Regions from separate parts of the Paenibacillus sp. FSL K6-0108 genome, predicted to be linked through region 2. Evidence: riboswitches for the same ligand, from Rfam matches in the RefSeq annotation. Region 2 holds a riboswitch; the other holds the start of a gene.

Region 1 (4,431 bases), 2.2 Mb from region 2:
AGAAAAAAGGCTGCCCCCGTCATTTTCATGACTTATGGGACACCCCTCCGTTTCCTTGCTATAAAATCCGGTTCATCGTTACCGATTTCGGCGCTACTCTGACTGAGGTTCCGTGTCCGTTGACCCGGATTGCTCCTCCCGCTCCAGCTCAGGCTCTGCACGCTTTGCCTTCGGTTTAGCAAGCTTCTCCATCATTTTCCGTCCTGTCGGTGTTTGGGCAAGTCCGCCTTGGGCCGTTTCACGGTGCCTGCTCGGCATCGCACTACCCACTTCCAGCATGACGTCAATGACTTCGTCAGACGGAATGGCACTTCGTACCCCGGCCAGCGCCATATCCGCCGCAGCGAGCGCGGTAACGGCACCCAGTCCGTTACGGACGATGCACGGAATTTCCACGAGGCCTGCTACAGGATCGCAGATAAGGCCCAGTGTATTTTTTAACGCGAGGCCAACTGCATGGACTACTTGCTCCGGCGTCCCTCCACGCAGCTCCACCATGGCCCCAGCTGCCATACCGATGGCAGAACCCACTTCAGCCTGGCAGCCACCCTCGGCACCAGAGATAAATGAATTGTTGGCAATAACATAACCAATCGCACCCGCACAGAACAGACCGTTCACCAGATGCTCGTCACTCCAGCCGAAACGCTCCTGGGAGCTGATAAACACACCTGGAATGATGCCGCAAGAACCGGCTGTCGGTGTCGCAACGATCCGGCCCATGGAGGCATTCACTTCCGATACACAAAGGGCATACGCCATGGCTAGTGCAGAGGCATCTCCAGAACAAGTCTCGCCTTTGCGAATGTACTCAGCCATTTTTTTGCCGTCCCCGCCAGTCAAGCCGCTGCGTGATGTCGTATCTTCTGTCAACCCTTTGTGTACAGCTTCTTTCATCACCTGATAGTAGTCCGACATCTGACGCACAACATCCGCTTCCGGGGTATTCGTCTCCTGAACCTGCTCTTCGATCATCAGCTCGGCAATGGTTTTGGACTCTGCTGTACAGATGGTATTCAGTTCATGTAGATGTTTAAACCGCATCCGGCTCGACCCCTCTCTTCAAATCAATCACACGAATGTCCAGCATATGATCCAGCGACCGCAGACGTTTCAACGTCTCTGGATTCGGCACACCATCCATCTCCATCGCTGTCAGCGCTTCACCATCTCGGGCTTTCCGATCCACTTGCATGTACCCGATGTTCACCCCGGACGAACTGATTGTGGAGGTTACGGAAGCGAGCACCCCTGCTTTGTCCGAATGTCGCAGTACAAGTGTGGGGAACTCTCCGCTGATCTGTACACGGAAATCATTCAATGCATGCACAGATACACTACCACCACCAATGGAAGCACCAATTAGTGAACATTGACGGCCTCCGTGCCACAGCTCAATCTTCACCGTGTTGGGATGAGGGGCAGGCAAGCCGCTTGTGAAAAACTCTACCTCCATACCCGCTTCCTCTGCATATTGTTCTGCATCCGGTATACGTGGATCATCAGTCACATAATCAAGCAAGCCACCGATCAACGCAAGATCCGTACCATGCCCCTGATACGTATCAGCAAACGAGCCGTACAGCGTTAAACGGGCGCGTTCAGGCGTACATCCCAGCCACTGACGGGCAATTCGCCCCAATCTTGCCGCTCCAGCCGTATGTGAACTTGATGGACCTGTCATGGACGGACCAATAATTGAAAAAACGTCTTTAAAACGCATCGTAAACCCTCCATTTATAATCGTCATTTTCATCCAGACGTACACCCATAATGTTCCTTTATTACTGAATGATGACATAAGAAAAGGACAGAAGAAGGCCCTAGGCCCTCTCTCTGTCCTCGATACCTGAGAGTTTCATGATCAGAAGCGCGGCGAATCGATGCATTCCTGTATTCACAGGTGATGTCACCCTGCACACCGTGCGGCTTGACCATATACCCCTTGGGTGGCGCAGTTCGCGCACTCTCCAGAGTTGCGTCCAACGATGGTACTTTTACCTGAGAGATTAACCGCTGCGCCGGGTGCGCAGCAGCTTGCTCCTTCGGTGCCCGACAGCTGCCATTGTACTCGACATGCCCAGGTCTCTCCCGCTCGCTATCATTCGCTGTATGGAACCATCCTGATCTTGTACCAGAACGATAATTGAAGTTTTGAATACTTTCTCATTAAGATTAATCGACCGGAAGATCAGTGTCAACAAACTTAACGATTTCGTTGTGAATATTTGCCTAATTCCATTTAATCACAAGGAAAATAAATAAATTGTAAACTTTTATCACATGAAAGTGTTAATGTGTTCCATTAAGAAAGCGCATACATTTTTTTTGTTTTTCTATTAGCTATCTCTGCCTTTTATATGCGCTTAATATGATCTATGTCATTTTCCACCGAATCGTTCGGGTATTTTGGCAACCATTATACTGGAAAGTACCTCATCTCCGCCTGTCACCCACAATCCCAACGCCGCAAACACCATAACGCCAGATACAACCGTATATACCATGCGAAGCGACAACTGCTCTGCCACTACCCCTGCAATCAAAATCGAAATCACTAATTATAACTCATAGAAGATACTCTCATTCTGTAGATATGGTTTGCAAAATTTGCTGCATATAAGAGGCATTCGCTCTCTCATCCATTCGTACCTGGATTCATTCTCCATCTGAAATGCGAAATAGCCAAACGTAAAGATTAGCATGAATCCTTCCATTAACCGAATATCACGCTTCGTCAGTGGTCCTGTATGCTCCGTATAACCCGATAGGAAGACATCCCGTTCCTCCCGATTGAAAATAAGAGCTGCACCTCCGGCATCAAACAGATAGTAGCCATAACCGTATAAACAAAAATCAATCATGGATATGCCCTGATCCGTCACTAGCAGATTGCCGCGGGTAATATCTCCGTGTATTACCCCCCATGTCTCGGCAGTGCGAGGGTACGTTTCCAGTTGCCCGTTAATGTTCTTAAACGTTTCACGGATCAGATCGAAATCTTCAGGAGTAAAGATGCCACGTCGAACGCCTTCCTCCAATTGCTCCAGCATGACAAGATTCTCTTTGATCGAGCCGTAGGCTGGTCGTACTCCTTCTTGTGCCTGCGGTTTGGGGGGTCCCTCAGGTCGTCGTCCATATTGGTGCAATATCTGTAACTGCACGCCCGAATCATGAATCTCTGCTGTTGTCAGACGTTCTCCTTGCTTGATATCTCTGCCCTCAATCCACTCCAGAACGGTACAACAAATCTCTTCCCCGGTCTCGTCCAACAAGACGGAGACCCACTCTTCCGATGTATTGCGTACTGGTGTCTGCACCCGCAATGGACTGGTAGCTCGTAATTCATGAAGTAAATTCATCTCTGCTTCAAGTGCAGGTCGTGTATGCTGGATGCCAGTCATGCTTGCAAAAGCAGCTTTATGTATACGCAACAGGTACTTCTGTCCGGTTGATTCATCAACCACCTGATACGTTAGGTTTTCATTATGTCGGATAAAGGAAACCGAAGGCTTTACTATGGAATAATGCGAGATAATTTCAGTTGCCATAGTGTCATGCGATATCTTATGCGTAGTTATGATCCACATCTCCTTCTCTTGTCCAATGAAAGATGGCAGTGTTTAAGAATATCGTAGCATGATTATTTAAATTATGGCAAACTATCCCACCGTTGGTGATATAAAAAAGCATAACCCCCGAACAACCTCGCCCGGATGTTATGCTTCCTTCTAACTCTTTAAAATTAACCGAAACGTCCCATAATATATTCCTGAGTCAGACGGTTGTCCGGGTTGGTGAAAATATGCTCCGTATCCCCATGCTCAACCATGCTTCCCAGATAAAAATAAGCCGTATAATCCGAGATGCGTGCCGCTTGCTGCATATTATGAGTAACAATCACGATCCGCAGCTCCTTTTTGAGCTCCGAGATCAACTCCTCCACCTTACCCGTTGATACCGGGTCAAGCGCAGATGCCGGCTCATCGAGCAGCAGAATCTGCGGATCAACCGACAGGGCGCGGGCGATACATAGCCGCTGCTGTTGTCCACCCGAAAGAGCCAGGGCAGACTCATTAAGTCTGTCCTTCACTTCGTCCCAGAGCGCAGCGCGACGCAAGCTTTTTTCCACAATTTCATCCAGTGCCTTCTTGCTCTTGATACCGCGGTAGCGGGGGCCAAACGCGATATTATTGTAAATCGACTTGTGGAAAGGATTTGGCTTCTGCCATACCATGCCAATCTTCTGGCGAAGCTTGATTACGTCTGTGCCCGGCTCATTCAGGTCATTGCCGTCCATCCAGATATGTCCCTCCGTGCGGGAACCGGCAATCTCGTCGTTCATCCGGTTAAGCGACCGCAGGAACGTGGATTTACCACAGCCGGATGGTCCAATGAGTGCCGTTACACTGGCTTCGGGAAACGTCAGGC
Region 2 (4,431 bases):
CACCACGTTGGCCGTGCACCATGGTACCGCCTGTGTAACCGATAAGCAAAGGCAGCAAATATTTGATCATTGGATCAACCAGCATTGCAAAATCTGCGTTAGGGAACCATCCTTTTGGAATGAACAATGCCGTAATTAAACCCCAGGCGATAAATGCACCCATGTTCGGCATAACCATACCACTCAGGAAACGTCCAAACTTCTGAACGCCGACCCGTATTCCTCCACTTTTTTCGGACTTTGCGCCCACTGAACTCATACTGAAAACCTCCTCAACATATTAAACCTTGATTCCACTGAATTTTGACAACAATGATCCAGACGAACAAAGGTACAAATCAGAAATAAATCTTGATTTCACAAACATATCGTAAATGAAAACGGTATCTTCTACAACGAAATGAAAACCTACTTCCGTCATGAACGTTGATGACAAGATTTAAATTTAAAGGATTGTTCCATATTTAAACCTGTAAATGGATCGAAACCTTTTATTCCCTTTCATGTATCATACCCACGAATTGCCTCATTTTAATGACAAATGAAATTGTAAATTTATTCTATTTAAACGAGCCATCTCTATTCAATTTCGAAATGATATTGGAACACGTTAGAGTGATACACACTCCATCCAATTCATCATTTAACAACGAAAAAAAACGCAATCACCTCACCCTGTCCCAGGTGAGGCCATTGCGCCCAAGTATTCTCCGAATAAGCAGTATCACCATCCGGATCTATAAACAATCATTTCATTTTTTTCACGCTAAACGGACTTTTACATCAAGCTATAGCTCTCGATCCAACCGGTGAATTATACCTTCATATTATTCCGTATGTTTACGATACGCATCCGCATTCATCAATGTGGATAGTGCTGCTGTCAGGTCGCCCTCAACACGAATCTCGATCATCCAGCCTTCCTCATATGGAGAGTTGTTAACCAGCTCCGGTGAATCCTGCAATGCCTCATTTACAGCCACAATGGTTCCACTTACAGGAGAAAACAAATCTGAAACGGTTTTGACGGATTCAATCGTTCCAATGCTGTCTTCTGCCTTTACATCCGATTCAAGGTCAGGCAATTCCACAAACACAATGTCACCCAGCTGATGCTGCGCGAACTCGGTAATGCCAATACGTACGGTATCCTCCCCTACGGTCTGCACCCATTCGTGCTCTTCACTGTACAGGAAATCACTTTTCAATTCGCTCATCGATATCCGCCTCGCTTTTCATTAATGAGTGCATGCGCTTCTTTGACCTTAACCTTTTTCCCAGAACATAGCGTATGATATTTCCCAATCAAATGTCAAGATACCTCACAAATTATTTGATTTTCTTTCTTATATGCCTGTAACTCAAATGAACACTCCCTACATATAATGGTGAATATTAGAAAAGTAAGCGCACTCTTTATAAATAGACGAACGTTATAAATTAAATTTAGAATATTATTCGGATTTTTATTAATTTCTATGATATCGTTCTTGACATCATTAGTCGATTCAGGCTTTAATGAGAGTAGTAAATGTGTTTAATTGGTCTATGCAATACCCGCGGATGAATGTAAAGGGAGAGATTACCCTTGACACCGACTCAGGGTGTACATGCGGTAACGCCGAAGGAGTAAACCACCGACAAGCGGAGGTGAATCTCTCAGGCAAAAGGACTTTTACGGGACGCAACTCTGGAGAGCATCTATTCGCCCGGTGTGGGCGTTATGATCACCCAAGGGGAAACCTGCTGCATCAGGCGGCGGGGTAACTCTCAGGTACCAAGGACAGAGCCTAAGAATACAGCGTGCTTCTGGCATGCCGATTCTTTGGCCTGTCCTTTTCCTTTTTCCCAAAAAAACGAAAACAGGTTATAGAGCGGCGCTGCCTATCGCGTCCTTACCTTACTTTTATATTAAAAGTTGATGCCCGTTTCATTGATCCATGGTTATACACTCGGCCGGTTGACGGCCCATGACGAGGTGATTGGATGTCCGATTTGCTTAGAACCCCACTCTTTCCACTCTATCAGCAATATGAAGGCGTACGATGCATTGATTTTGGTGGCTGGGAGCTCCCGGTACAATTCAGCGGAATTCAGAAAGAGCATGAAGCGGTGCGAGAACGTGCCGGATTATTTGATGTATCCCACATGGGCGAATTCACCGTACAAGGTGAACACGCAGAAGCTTTTTTACAGCACATGACCACCAATGATGTAACAACACTCGTTCCCGGTCAGGCTCAATACACGTTAATGTGTTATCCGGATGGCGGCGTGGTCGATGATCTGTTGATTTATAAACTGAAAGATCAGCATTATATGCTGGTGGTTAACGCCTCCAACATCGACAAGGACTGGGCATGGCTGCAGCAGCACATGACGCCAGGCGTAACGATGACCAATGATTCGGATCAAACGGCGCTGCTTGCGCTGCAAGGTCCGCTGGCAGTGGATATTCTCAGAACGGTGACAGACACCGATGTGTCATCGATTGAGCCTTTCCGCTTTGTGGCAAATGCGACGGTCTGTGGCGTTACATTGCTGTTATCCCGCACCGGATATACGGGTGAAGATGGTTTCGAGCTCTACGTTTCTGCGGAACAGGCCGCTGCGGTGTGGAACGGATTGATGCAAGCCGGAGAAGGTCACGGACTCGTTCCGGCAGGACTGGGTGCCCGGGATACGCTGCGCTTTGAAGCCAAGCTGCCCCTGTATGGACAGGAATTGTCTGCAACCATCTCACCGCTGGAGGCTGGCGTTGGCATGTTCGTGAAGCTGAATGCCGGACCGTTTATCGGACATGAAGCCCTGTTGCAGCAAAAAAATGATGGGCCTGCCCGCAAGCTGGTCGGCATCGAAGTGCTGGAGCGCGGCATTCCCCGCCCCCATTATCCAATTTACGCCGATGGCATGCAGATTGGTGAAGTGACCACAGGAACCCAATCACCTACGTTGAAACGTAATCTGGGGCTGGCCTTGATTGACAGCAAATATGCTGCACTGGGTACCCCGCTGGAGATTGAAATTCGTGGCAAGAAACTGAAAACCGAGGTTGTGAAGACCCCTTTTCATAAACGGATACGTGCGCCAAAGACATCTACTCAAGGAGCTGATCAAGCATGAGCAAGCATCGCTACATCCCCATGACCGAGCAGGATCAGAGTGCCATGCTGGCAACCATCGGCGTGGAAACGATTGAGGACCTGTTCCATGACATTCCACAGGAGATTCGCTATCAGGGTGAACTGCCTGTTTCCTCCAAACTCGATGAATATGCACTGACACGTCATATGTCGAAGCAAGCGGGAGCGAATGCCAACTTCGAGACACACGCCAGTTTCCTGGGTGCAGGCATTTATGATCACCACGTTCCTTCCGTCATTAATCATGTCATCTCCCGTTCCGAGTTCTACACCGCCTATACACCTTATCAACCCGAGATCAGCCAAGGAGAATTGCAGGCGATTTTCGAGTTTCAATCCTACATCTGTGAGTTGACAGGCATGGCTGTAGCCAATGCCAGCATGTACGATGGTGCAACTGCATTTGCGGAAGCAGGCAATCTGGCCGCAGCGGCAACCCGCCGCAAACAGCTGATTGTGTCACGTACCGTGCACCCTGAGTCCCGTCAGGTATTGCAAGCTTACGCACACGGCCTCAATCTGGAGATTGTTGAGATTGGATATCAAAATGGTGTAACCGACTGGGATGCCCTGCAAGCTGCCGTGTCCGATGACACCGCAGCCGTCATGATCCAGAGTCCGAACTTCTTCGGCGCCGTGGAAAATGTAAAACAGGCCGCAGATCTTGCGCATGCGCACAAGAGCCTGCTCGTGGTCAGCGCCAACCCGCTATCGCTGGGTCTGCTGGAAGCCCCAGGCAAGCTGGGTGCTGACATCGTCGTTGGCGACGCACAGCCCCTTGGCATCGCCGCTTCACTCGGCGGCCCAACATGCGGATACTTCGCCGTATCCCAGGCTCATATGCGCCGAATTCCTGGCCGAATTGTAGGCCAGACAACGGACCGCAACGGCAAGCGTGGTTTTGTACTCACGTTGCAAGCACGTGAACAGCATATCCGCCGGGAAAAGGCGACGTCCAACATCTGTTCCAACCAGGCGTTACTCGCGCTAAGCGCCTCTGTCTATATGTCTATTATGGGTAAACAAGGCATGATCGACGTCGCTGATTTGAATTTGCAAAAGAGCCATTATGCCCTTAACACACTTACCGCAATTCCAGGCGTCGCTCTTACGTTTACCGCACCGACGTTCAATGAGTTTGTTATCCAACTGCCTGAAGGAACAAATGTGGAGACACTGCAGCTGAAATTGCTCGATGAAGGTTTCATTGGCGGGTATGAACTTGGACGTGATTATCCCGAGCTCGCCGGACATATGCTGATTGCGGTTACGGAACGACGAAGCAAGG

What was found. Region 2 has a riboswitch for glycine ahead of gcvT (glycine cleavage system aminomethyltransferase GcvT). Riboswitches for the same ligand answer to the same signal wherever they lie in the genome.
Region 1: linked by a shared signal. The riboswitch ahead of sdaAB (L-serine ammonia-lyase, iron-sulfur-dependent subunit beta) and the one ahead of gcvT (glycine cleavage system aminomethyltransferase GcvT) in region 2 are both predicted to bind glycine.

The regions. Positions count from the first base shown of each region.
Region 1 covers NZ_CP150288.1:555,618-560,048, reverse strand. Annotated here, with positions in the region: gene sdaAA (L-serine ammonia-lyase, iron-sulfur-dependent, subunit alpha) at 94-1,044, opposite strand; gene sdaAB (L-serine ammonia-lyase, iron-sulfur-dependent subunit beta) at 1,034-1,723, opposite strand; glycine riboswitch at 1,981-2,104, opposite strand; gene MHB49_RS02765 (hypothetical protein) at 2,382-2,558, opposite strand; gene MHB49_RS02760 (phosphotransferase enzyme family protein) at 2,562-3,551, opposite strand; gene pstB (phosphate ABC transporter ATP-binding protein PstB) at 3,746-4,431, opposite strand, start outside.
Region 2 covers NZ_CP150288.1:5,934,539-5,938,969, forward strand. Annotated here, with positions in the region: gene MHB49_RS26975 (PTS mannitol transporter subunit IICB) at 1-259, opposite strand, end outside; gene gcvH (glycine cleavage system protein GcvH) at 828-1,217, opposite strand; glycine riboswitch at 1,564-1,685, shown strand; gene gcvT (glycine cleavage system aminomethyltransferase GcvT) at 1,987-3,123, shown strand; gene gcvPA (aminomethyl-transferring glycine dehydrogenase subunit GcvPA) at 3,120-4,431, shown strand, end outside.